Regions from separate parts of the Streptomyces sp. NBC_01591 genome, predicted to be linked through region 1. Evidence: riboswitches for the same ligand, from Rfam matches in the RefSeq annotation. Region 1 holds a riboswitch; each other region holds the start of a gene.
What was found. Region 1 has a riboswitch for cobalamin ahead of OG978_RS38160 (FecCD family ABC transporter permease). Riboswitches for the same ligand answer to the same signal wherever they lie in the genome.
Positions count from the first base shown of each region.

Region 1 (3,811 bases):
ACCCCCAGCCCCCCGCACCCGCATCCCGAGCGCTGGTGGGCCCTGGGTGTCCTGGGGCCGGCCCAGTTGATGATTCTGCTGGACAGCACGATCGTGAACGTGGCCCTGCCGTCCCTGCAGAGCGAACTGGACATGAGTGACGGAGACCGCCCCTGGGACGTCACCGCCGGCCTGCTCGGATTCGCGGTCGCCTCCGCCCGCGGCGGGCGCCGCACCCACCGCGCAGGCCCTCGTCGCGACCACCTGGATGACCTGCCCGTCCAGCTTGAACTGTGCGCCGCTGAGCGGCGCCACGATCACGGCGAAGAACAGCATGTTCACCGGGATGCCGATCACGTTTCCGCGGACGATGGAGCCGCGGCTCGTGACGGGGAAGGGGACTCCCGTCTTGTGCCCCATGAAGCCCGAGAGCATCAGCAGGAGGAAGAGCAGGATGGAGGCGAGTGCGAAGGCGGCACCTATAGTGAGCAGTGACTTCGCCACCCGAAGTCACATCGACAGCTACTTCGCCGAGCATCGTGTCAGCCCGCCGATCGCCGTGGAGGCCGACACCATCCAGGGCCTCACGGAAATCGTCCAGCGCACCGGCTTGCTGGCCACCGTGCTGCCCGACGCGATCACGGACGACCACCCGCACCTCACGCCGATTCCCATCGACCCTCCGCTGCCCACCCGCGTCGCCACCTTGCTGCACCGGGAGAGCACCTACGAGAGCGCCGCCGCCCGCGCCTTCACCCGGCTCGCCCGCGACCTGGTCCGCGCACGCGGCTACGCACCGGCCTGAGAACCCCGTACCGCAGACGGCATACCGAATACCGACGTCGAGTGATGAGAGATTTGAGGACATGACAGGGTCTGAGGACTTCGAGCCCGAGTCGGAGCGGGTCACACGCCTGCTCCGTGACGAGATCATCGACGGTGTGCGTGAGCCGGGCAGCAAGCTCGTCGAGCGCGAGCTCGCCGCCGAGCTCGGGGTGAGCAGGCTGCCCATCCGGGAGGCCCTGAAGTCACTGGTCACCGAGGGGCTGGTCACGCCGAGGCCGCGGACATGGGCCGTCGTGCGGGAGTTCACGCCGGCGGATGTCGAGGACCTCGACGAGGTCCGCGCGGCCCTTGAGACGCTGACCTTCCGGCTCGCCGCCCAACGGCGCACCCGCGCGGGACTGGAGAAGCTCCGCGCGGATCTCGACGCCGAGCTGAAGGCGGCGGACAGGGGAGATGCCGTACGGGCCCGCCGGGCCGCCGCCGACTTCCACGAGACGGTGACCGCGCTGGCCGACAACGAACTCCTGAACGAGCTCCAGAGCACCCTCCGCAGCAGGATGCGCTGGCTGCTGGGACAGCACGACGACATCGAGGGCGTCGCGCAGGGGCACGAGGGCCTGTACCGGGCGATCGCGGAGCGTGACGTCGCGGGCGTCGAAAAGCTGGCCGGCAAGCACCTGGTGACAGGCCGCAACGCAGCTGCCGCGCGACGCAAGCACCAGGACTGAGCGGTACGGCCCGGCCGGGGTCGGCGCACACGGGCCGTACCCGCGAGTGCTCAGACGTAGACGATTCCGTCCGGTACATCCGGGCGGACCTCCGTGCCGACATTCCGGTCGAGAAGGTCGTCGAGAGGTTCGAGCGGCGGCGTCGACCTTCGGCTTCATCGACCCTTCGGCAAAGGCCAGTCGGGAGATCGCCTCCGGTGAGGCCGTGAGGACGTCCCCCAGGGCTGCTGGCTCGCCGGGTTCGCGGGCCTGCCGGCGCCGGCGCCGGTGCTGGACCGGGCGTACCGCGCGGCGTGCCGGGCAGGTGCGGTCCGCGAGTGGAAGCCGTGCCCGATTCGGCGCCTACCGATATCGCCCTCTGGCGGTACGTCATCCCGTGCACGCTAAGCTGCAGGTGCCCCGCGGGGGAAGTCCGGTCGAAATCCGGCGCTGACCCGCAACGGTAGGCGGAGCCCCGCATGGCCCCGTAAGCCCGATTACCCGCGGTGGTGAAGGCTCCTGTCAATTCGCCGTGGACTGCGAGTGGTGCTGCGCAGGGCGCTCCGCGCCCGGGCTGCTCCTTCGATCACGTAGGTGCACGGCCCGAGGCGAAAGCGATCCGCCCGTGGCCACCCCCCTCGACCGTAAACCCGCCGTGCCGCCGCGCACGTCCCGCGCCGGCGCCGGGCCCGCCCCGCCACGGCGCGTGTCTCTGCCGCTGCTCCTGATCTCCTTGTGCGCCGTGCTCCTGGTCTCACTCGTCTGCGGGGCGGGGATCGGGGCGTCGGGGCTCTCCTGGGGCGAAGTGCTGCGTTGCCTGTGGGCCGGGCTGACCGGCGGCCGGATAGCCCCCGACCAGGTCCCGGCGTACACGATCGTCTGGGAACTGCGCTTTCCGCGAGCCGTGCTGGCCGCGGTCGTCGGGGCCGGTCTCGCGGCCATCGGCGTCGCCGTACAGGCCATGGTCCGCAACGCCCTCGCCGACCCGTTCGTCCTCGGCATCTCCTCGGGAGCGGCCGTCGGCGCCAATGCCGTGCTCATCTTCGGGGCCTTCGGCGCGCTGGGCATCTGGGCGCTGTCGACGGCGGCTTTCCTTTCCGCGCTCCTCGCCATGATGCTGGTGTACGCGATCGCACGCACCGATCGGGGTCTGACCCCGCTGCGGCTCGTCCTGACGGGCACCGCGATGTACTACGGCTTCTCGGCGGTCACCACGTTCATGGTGTTCGCGGCCGAGCGCGGTGAAGCCGCCCGTTCCGCCATGATGTGGATGCTCGGCAGTCTCGGCGGAGCCACCTGGTCCTCCGTGCCGATCGCCGCGGGGGCCGTGCTCGGCGGCCTCGCCCACCTCGCCTGGTCGGCGCGCCGGCTGAACGCCCTGGCCATGGGCGACGAGACCGCGGCCGCGCTGGGCGTGGACGCGGGACGGCTGCGCAAGGAGCTGTTCCTGGTCTCTGCGGCCGTCACGGGGGCGGTGGTCGCGGTGAGCGGTGCGATCGGCTTCGTCGGGCTGATGGTGCCGCACGCCGTACGGATGCTGGTCGGAGCGGACCACCGCCGGCTGCTGGCCGTCGCGCCACTGGCGGGCGCTGTCCTGCTGATCTGGGTGGACATCCTCTCCCGTGTCGTGCTCGCGCCCGCCGAACTGCCGGTGGGCGTGCTGACCGCGGTCATCGGCGTGCCGTGCTTCGTGTTGCTGATGCGCCGCCGCTCGTACACGTTCGGAGGTGCGTGATGCGGATCGATATCGATGCCCTGACGGTCGAGATCGCCGGTGCGCGGCTGGTGGAGGAGGCCACGCTGGCAGCGGGAGAGGGGCAGCTCGTCGGTCTGGTCGGGCCCAACGGCAGTGGAAAGTCCACCCTGTTGCGCTGCGTCTACCGGGCTCTGCGCCCCTCGGCCGGCACGGTGCGGCTCGGCGGCGAGGACCTGTACGCCATGAGCGCGCGCGAAGGCGCCCGTCGGCTGGCCGCCCTGCCCCAGGAGGCGGTCACCGAGTTCGACTTCACGGTTGCCGAGGTCGTGGCGATGGGACGGCTGCCGCACCAGCGGTCGGTGGGCCGGGCCACCGACGAAGACCGGCAGGCGTGCGAGAGCGCGCTGGCGGGAGTCGACGCCGGACACCTCGCCGACCGCGGCTTCCTCACTCTCTCCGGCGGCGAGAAGCAACGGGTGCTGATCGCCCGCGCACTGGCCCAGCAGCCTCGGCTGCTGGTGCTCGACGAGCCGACCAACCACCTGGACATCGCACAGCAGCTGGAAGTACTGGCGCTGGTACGAGGCAGCGGGCTGACCGTCCTCACCGCGCTGCACGACCTCAACCTCGCCGCACTCCACTG
Region 1 covers NZ_CP109327.1:8,233,505-8,237,315, forward strand. Annotated here, with positions in the region: gene OG978_RS38145 (hypothetical protein) at 70-474, shown strand; gene OG978_RS38150 (LysR substrate-binding domain-containing protein) at 464-784, shown strand; gene OG978_RS38155 (GntR family transcriptional regulator) at 846-1,493, shown strand; cobalamin riboswitch at 1,851-1,996, shown strand; gene OG978_RS38160 (FecCD family ABC transporter permease) at 2,098-3,207, shown strand; gene OG978_RS38165 (ABC transporter ATP-binding protein) at 3,207-3,811, shown strand, end outside.

Region 2 (3,811 bases), 6.1 Mb from region 1:
CGCACGCCCTGTTCGGCGGCCTGATCGGCGCGGCCGTGATGTCGGCGGGCTGGTCGTCCGTCAACGGCGGCACCGTCGTCACCAAGGTGCTGCTCCCCGCCCTCGCCGCCCCGATCGTCGCCGGTCTGGCCGCGCTGCTGGCCACCAGGCTGACGTACCGGATCGGCGGGAAGGTCCGCAACGACGCCCAGGAGAAGGCCACCGCCAAGGGTTACCGGGCCGGCCAGATCGCCTCGGCCGGGCTGGTCTCCCTCGCCCACGGCACCAACGACGCACAGAAGACCATGGGCATCATCACCCTGGCCCTGGTCACCGGCGGCGTCCTGAACCCGGGCGCCAACCCGCCGGTCTGGGTCATCGTCTGCGCCGGTGCGGCCATCGCTCTCGGCACCTACCTGGGCGGCTGGCGCATCATCCGCACCATGGGCAGCGGCCTCACCGACCTCAAGCCGCCGCAGGGCTTCGCCGCCCAGACCAGTGCGGCCACGGTCATCCTGGCCTCCTCGCACCTCGGTTTCTCCCTCTCCACCACCCAGTCCTGCTCCGGCGCCGTGATGGGCGCGGGCCTCGGCCGCCAGGGCGGTGTGGTCCGCTGGTCCACCGCCACCCGGATGTTCGTCGCCTGGGGTCTGACCCTGCCGGCCGCGGGTCTGGTCGGCGCGGGCGCGGAGCTCCTCACCAAGCAGGGCACCTGGGGCGTCGTCGTCGTCGCGGCGCTGCTGGTCGCGGGCTCCGGTGCGATCTGGCTGGTGTCGCGCCGCAAGCCGGTCGGCCACGGCGATGTCGCGCCGACGGACGGCGACGCCGAGCCCGCGGGCGTCGTCACCACGGCCATCGCCGCCGTCAGCCCGCCGCCCACCACGGCCTCGGCCACGGTCCAGGCACCGGCCCAGAACCTCATGACCACGATTCCGGCCCCGGCCGGGACCACCCAGGACCCGGCGCGACCCGCCACCGTCTGAGCCGGCCGACAGGTCAGCCGTCTAAGGATTCAGCATGAACATCGACTGGGCAGCCCTCGGCTCCGTATTCGGCGTCTCCCTCGTTGTCACCGTCGCGCTGGTGGGCCTCTTCACCCTGGGCATCGTCGGCCTCTCCAAGCAGCCGGAACCGGCGGCGCAGGGCGGCTCCGGCGGCTCGCTGCTGCTGGCCCGCGCCGGCGCGTACGTCTGCTTCGCGCTGTGCGCCGCGGCCGTCGCGTACGGGATCTATCTGATCGTCGCCTGAGCCACTCCCGCGCACGCTCCCCCGTCGGGCCGGACACCACATGTGTCCGGCCCGATGTGCGTCTCAGCACACTGCGCCGCCGCAGGTCAACGGCAGGTTGACGGGCGTTCGCGGAGCGTGGTGGACTGCCGGAGCCAATTACGGCGACAGCAGAGGAAGCCGGTGCGAATCCGGCGCGGTCCCGCCACTGTCACCGGGGAGCGGTCCCCCACACCGGAAGTCACGGCACGCGCGAGCGGGCTGGAAGGCCGGGGGAATCGCGGATCCGGGAGCCAGGAGACTCTCGTCGCCGGTCACGTCGAACCAGGGCGCGGACCCTGAGTGAGGACATATCGCCATGCCTGGCTGCCGTGCGTCCGCTGTTTCGGCGCTCTCGACGAGAGCCGCCTGTACGAAGGTCCGCCGAGGCGCGACGGCCGGCTGAGCCGTGCGAGCCGACCGCATCTTCGCGTACGGCGCCACGGCCGGTCTGATCGGCGATCTGCTGCTCGGTGACCCCCGCAGGGGGCACCCGGTCGCCGCCTTCGGGCGGGCCGCAGCGGGCGTCGAGCGCCGTCTGTGGCGCGACCACCGCGGCTGGGGCGCGCTGCACACCCTCGTCTGCGCCGGAGGCGCCGCGGGTGGTGCCGCGCTGATCACCCGTGCCGTACACCGCAGCCCCGCCGCCTCCGTGGCACTGACCGCGGCCACCACCTGGTCTGTCGTCGGCGGTACGTCCCTGGGGCGTGAGGCGCGGGCCATCGGCGACGCCCTGGCGGCCGGTGACATCGACCTGGCCCGCGAGCGGCTGCCGCATCTGTGCGGGCGCGACCCGCAGTCCCTGGACGGACCGCAGATCGCCCGCGCCGTCGTCGAGTCCGTGGCGGAGAACACCTCGGACGCCGTGGTCGGCGCCCTGGTGTGGGGCGCGCTGGCCGGGGTCCCCGGACTGGCCGGCTTCCGGGCCGCCAACACCCTCGACGCCATGGTCGGCCACAAGTCGCCCCGTCACCGGCGCTACGGCTGGGCCTCGGCCCGCCTCGACGACCTCGCGGGCTGGCCCGGCGCCCGGCTCACGGCCCTGCTCGCCGTGGCCGCCGGAGGGCGGCCGCGTGGAGCGGTCCGCGCCTGGCGGGCCGATGCCGCCAAGCACCCGAGCCCCAACGCGGGCCCGGTGGAGGCCTCGTTCGCGGGTGCGCTCGGCGTACGGCTCGGCGGGACCCTCGCGTACGGCGGCCGGGTCGAGCACCGCCCCGTGCTCAACGGGGCGACGGGCCGGGCGGTGGAGACCGAGGACATCGAGCGCGCGGTGCGGCTGTCGCGCCGGGTGAGTGCGCTGGCCCTCGGCGTGTGCGTGGCGGGACGGCTCGGCGCGGCCCTCGCCGCACGACGGATCGCGGGGCGCCGGATCACCTCAACGAACGGGGCAGGACCTCGTATCGCGGGACCTCGTATCGCAGGACGGAGAAGCACATGAGCGGCGGGCTACTGGTCGCCGGAACCACTTCCGACGCGGGCAAGAGCGTCGTCACGGCAGGTATCTGCCGCTGGCTCGTGCGCCGGGGCGTGAAGGTGGCGCCCTTCAAGGCGCAGAACATGTCGCTGAACTCGTTCGTCACCCGCGAGGGTGCCGAAATCGGGCGCGCCCAGGCCATGCAGGCCCAGGCCGCCCGCGTCGAGCCGACCGCGCTGATGAACCCGGTCCTGCTCAAGCCCGGCAGCGACCGCTCCAGCCAGGTCGTCCTGATGGGGAAGCCGGTCGGCGAGATGAGTGCGCGCGGCTACCACGGGGGCAGGCAGGAGGCGCTGCTCTCCACGGTCCTGGAGTGCCTGGAGGAGCTCCGGGGCACGTACGACGCGGTGATCTGCGAGGGGGCGGGCAGTCCGGCCGAGATCAATCTGCGGCGCACGGACATCGTGAACATGGGCATCGCACGGGCGGCGCGCTTCCCGGTGGTGGTCGTCGGCGACATCGACCGCGGTGGCGTCTTCGCCTCGTTCTTCGGTACGACCGCGCTGCTCGCCGCCGAGGACCAGTCGCTGATCGCCGGCTATCTCGTCAACAAGTTCCGCGGCGACGTGTCGCTGCTGGAGCCGGGCCTGGACATGCTGCGGGACATCACGGGGCGGCCGACGTACGGGGTGCTGCCGTTCGCCCACGGCCTCGGCATCGACGAGGAGGACGGTCTGCGGGTCTCGTTGCGCGGCGCCGTGCGCGAGTCGGTCGTCGCGCCGCCGCACGGCGAGGACGTGCTGCGCGTCGCGGTGTGCGCGGTGCCCCTGATGTCGAACTTCACCGATGTGGACGCGCTGGCCGCCGAGCCCGGCGTCGTCGTCAGGTTCGTGGACCGTGCCGAGGAACTGTCCGACGCCGATCTCGTCGTCGTGCCGGGCACCCGCGGCACCGTGAAGGCGCTGGCCTGGCTGCGCGAGCGCGGCCTCGCCGACGCGCTGGTGCGGCGCGCGGCCGAGGGCCGGCCGGTCCTCGGCATCTGTGGTGGCTACCAGATCCTCGGCGAGCACATCGAGGACGAGGTCGAGTCCCGGGCCGGGCAGGTCGAGGGCCTGGGGCTGCTGCCCGTACGCATCCGCTTCGACCGCGAGA
Region 2 covers NZ_CP109327.1:2,172,671-2,176,481, forward strand. Annotated here, with positions in the region: gene OG978_RS10150 (inorganic phosphate transporter) at 1-962, shown strand, start outside; gene OG978_RS10155 (hypothetical protein) at 997-1,227, shown strand; cobalamin riboswitch at 1,381-1,509, shown strand; gene OG978_RS10160 (cobalamin biosynthesis protein) at 1,655-2,683, shown strand; gene OG978_RS10165 (cobyric acid synthase) at 2,680-3,811, shown strand, end outside.
Region 2: it holds a riboswitch for cobalamin, as region 1 does, so the genes downstream of both, OG978_RS10160 (cobalamin biosynthesis protein) here and OG978_RS38160 (FecCD family ABC transporter permease) in region 1, are expected to answer to the same signal.

Region 3 (3,811 bases), 2.4 Mb from region 1:
CGGGCGAGGCGTTCTCGCAGACCAACCCGGCCACCGGCAAACCGCGCGGCGCGCTCGCGCCGGGCGAGGCGGGCCAATGGGGTTACGCCACCCTGGCGTTGGGCTCGGCGCTGGCGCTGTTCATGTATCCGCACTCGATCACGGCAACGCTCTCCAGCCGCAGCCGCAACGTGATCCGGCGCAACACCACGATCCTGCCGCTGTACTCGCTGATGCTGGGTCTGCTGGCGCTGCTCGGCTTCATGGCCATCGCCGCCGGGATCAAGGTGGACAACGGGCAGCTGGCCATCCCGCAGCTGTTCGAGAACATGTTCCCGGACTGGTTCGCGGGCGTCGCGTTCGCCGCCATCGGCATCGGCGCGCTGGTGCCCGCCGCGATCATGTCGATCGCCGCGGCGAACCTCTTCACCCGCAACATCTACAAGGACTTCCTGAAGCCGGACGCGACCCCGGAGCAGGAGACCAAGGTCTCCAAGCTGGTGTCGCTGCTGGTCAAGGTCGGCGCGCTCGCCTTCGTCCTGACGATGGACAAGACGGTCGCGATCAACTTCCAGCTGCTCGGCGGCATCTGGATCCTCCAGACGATGCCGGCCCTGGTCGGCGGCCTGTTCACCCGCTGGTTCCACCGCTGGGCGCTGCTCGCGGGCTGGGCGGTCGGCATGGTGTACGGGACGGTGGCCGCGTACGGGGTCGCCTCGCCGACGCAGAAGCACTTCGGCGGCTCCTCCAAGGAGATCCCCGGCATCGGCGAGATCGGCTACATCGGCCTCACCGCGTTCGTGCTGAACGTGGTGGTGACGGTGGTGCTCACCTTCGTCCTGAACGCCGTGAAGGCGCCCGCCGGGATCGACGAGACCTCCCCGGCCGACTACACGGCCGACGCGGGCGACCCGGGTGTGAAGACGGAGCTCCCGCCGGCCACGGCGGGGGCGCCTGGCGGTCACTGAGACCCGCTCACGGCCCGTCATACCCCTCTCCGAAGGGGCGCGGCGGGCCGTCGGCGTGATCGGGCCCACCGGCCCGGGAAAGGGCCGTACGGCTCATTCTGTGGGCCCGGCCCGACCGGTGCGACACAACATGTGGGGGCTGCCTCATCGGGCAGCCCCCACATGTATGCTCGTCCTCGCTGTCGCCGCAGGGGAATCCGGTGCGAATCCGGAACTGTCCCGCAACGGTGTATTCAGTGCGCTTTTGTGCACCCCCGAGTCAGTCCGATGACCTGCCGGCAGCGCATCCGGCTCGACCGAACCGGATGCCCAGACGTCCGGGCCTCGCGGTTGGGCCGGTGGACGCCGTGCGGAGTGCTGCCCTGCCCCGGGTGTGCTTCCGTAGGGCTGCCCCGTTCCCCGCCGGCCCCGAGCCGAGCGAGGGAGAGCACCACGTGACCATCGCGCCAGCCGATCCGGCTTCAGTCGCCGCGTCCGCAGCAGCCGAGTCCGAGGCGGCCGCACAGGACGGACCGGGCACCGCACTGCTGCGGACCCTGACCGACCTGACCGCCGATCTGCCCGACACCGACCCCGGCCGGGTCGCCGCTGCCGCGCTGCGTGGCCGCAGCGCCCGGGCGGACGAGGCCGAGCTGCGGTCGCTGGCCACCGAGGCCGCCGCGGGGCTGATCTCCGAGGACCCCGCCTACTCCCGGCTCGCCGCCCGGCTCCTGACCCTCACCATCGCGGACGAGGCGGCCGGCCAGGGCGCGGTCTCCTTCTCCGCCTCGGTCGCCGTCGGGCACCGCGAGGGTCTGATCGCGGACCGGACCGCCGAGTTCGTCGCCCGTCACGCGGCCGCCCTCGACGCGCTGGTGGAGCGCTCGCTCGCCGACGGCGCGGACGACCGCTTCGGTTACTTCGGGCTGCGGACCCTGCACAGCCGCTATCTGCTGCGCCACCCGCACACCCGCCAGGTCATCGAGACGCCCCAGCACTTCATGCTGCGGGTCGCGGCCGGGCTGGCCGAGGACGAGTCGCAGCGCGCCGTGGACGAAGTGGCGTCGCTGTACGGGCTGATGAGCCGGCTCGACTACCTCCCCTCCTCCCCCACGCTCTTCAACTCCGGTACCCGGCACCCGCAGATGTCCTCCTGCTATCTGCTGGACTCCCCGCTGGACGAGCTCGACTCGATCTACGACCGCTACCACCAGGTGGCCCGGCTCTCGAAGCACGCGGGCGGCATCGGTCTGTCGTACTCCCGCATCCGCTCCCGCGGTTCGCTGATCCGTGGCACCAACGGGCACTCCAACGGCATCGTGCCGTTCCTGAAGACGCTCGACGCCTCCGTCGCCGCGGTCAACCAGGGGGGCCGCCGCAAGGGCGCCGCCGCCGTCTACCTGGAGACCTGGCACGCGGACATCGAGGAGTTCCTGGAGCTGCGCGACAACACGGGTGAGGACCAGCGGCGTACGCACAACCTCAACCTGGCGCACTGGATCCCGGACGAGTTCATGCGCCGGGTCGACGCGGACGGCCACTGGTCGCTGTTCTCGCCCGCCGACGTACCCGGGCTCGTCGACCTGTGGGGCGACGAGTTCGACGCCGCGTACCGGGCCGCCGAGGCCCAGGGGCTGGCCCGCAAGTCGATCCCGGCCCGCGAACTGTACGGCCGGATGATGCGCACCCTCGCACAGACCGGCCAGGGCTGGATGACGTTCAAGGACGCCTCCAACCGGACCGCGAACCAGACCGCCGAGCCGGGCACCGTCGTCCACTCGTCGAACCTGTGCACCGAGATCCTCGAAGTCACCGACGACGGCGAGACGGCGGTCTGCAACCTGGGCTCGGTCAACCTCGGCGCGTTCGTCGTCGACGGCGACATCGACTGGGAGCGGCTGGACGCCACCGTCCGTACCGCCGTGACCTTCCTCGACCGGGTCGTCGACATCAACTTCTACCCGACCGAGCAGGCCGGCCGCTCCAACGCGAAGTGGCGCCCGGTGGGCCTGGGCGCCATGGGTCTCCAGGACGTCTTCTTCCAGCTGCGGCTGCCGTTCGACTCCCCCGAGGCCCGCGCGCTCTCCACGAAGATCTCCGAGCGGATCATGCTCGCCGCGTACGAGTCGTCCTGCGACCTCGCCGAGCGGTCCGGACCGCTGCCCGCCTGGTCGCAGACGCGTGCGGCGCGCGGTGTGCTGCACCCCGACCACTACGACACCGAGCTGAACTGGCCGGAGCGGTGGGACGCGCTGCGTGCCCGCGTCGCGAGGACCGGGATGCGCAACTCGCTGCTGCTCGCCATCGCGCCGACGGCGACGATCGCCTCGATCGCGGGGGTCTACGAGTGCATCGAGCCGCAGGTCTCCAACCTCTTCAAGCGCGAGACGCTCAGCGGTGAGTTCCTCCAGGTCAACGCGTACCTGGTGGACGAGCTGAAGCAGCTCGGGGTGTGGGACGCGCGCACCCGTGAGGCGCTGCGCGAGGCCAGCGGCTCGGTGCAGGGCTTCGCCTGGATCCCGGAGGAGGTGCGGGCGCTGTACCGCACGGCGTGGGAGATCCCGCAGCGCGGTCTGATCGACATGGCGGCGGCCCGTACGCCGTTCCTGGACCAGAGCCAGTCGCTGAACCTGTTCCTGGAGACGCCGACGATCGGCAAGCTCTCCTCGATGTACGCGTACGCCTGGAAGCAGGGGCTGAAGACGACGTACTACCTGCGCTCGCGCCCGGCGACCCGGATCGCCCGTGCCGCCTCCGGCCAGGCCGCGGCCACCGCCCCCATTCCCGTACAGCAGGCTTCGGCGCCCGACGCGGACGCGATCGCCTGCTCCCTCGAAAACCCCGAGTCCTGCGAGGCCTGCCAGTAATGAGCTCCACCAACTCCG
Region 3 covers NZ_CP109327.1:5,879,364-5,883,174, reverse strand. Annotated here, with positions in the region: gene mctP (monocarboxylate uptake permease MctP) at 1-947, shown strand, start outside; cobalamin riboswitch at 1,114-1,241, shown strand; gene OG978_RS27305 (ribonucleoside-diphosphate reductase subunit alpha) at 1,382-3,793, shown strand; gene OG978_RS27300 (ribonucleotide-diphosphate reductase subunit beta) at 3,793-3,811, shown strand, end outside.
Region 3: it holds a riboswitch for cobalamin, as region 1 does, so the genes downstream of both, OG978_RS27305 (ribonucleoside-diphosphate reductase subunit alpha) here and OG978_RS38160 (FecCD family ABC transporter permease) in region 1, are expected to answer to the same signal.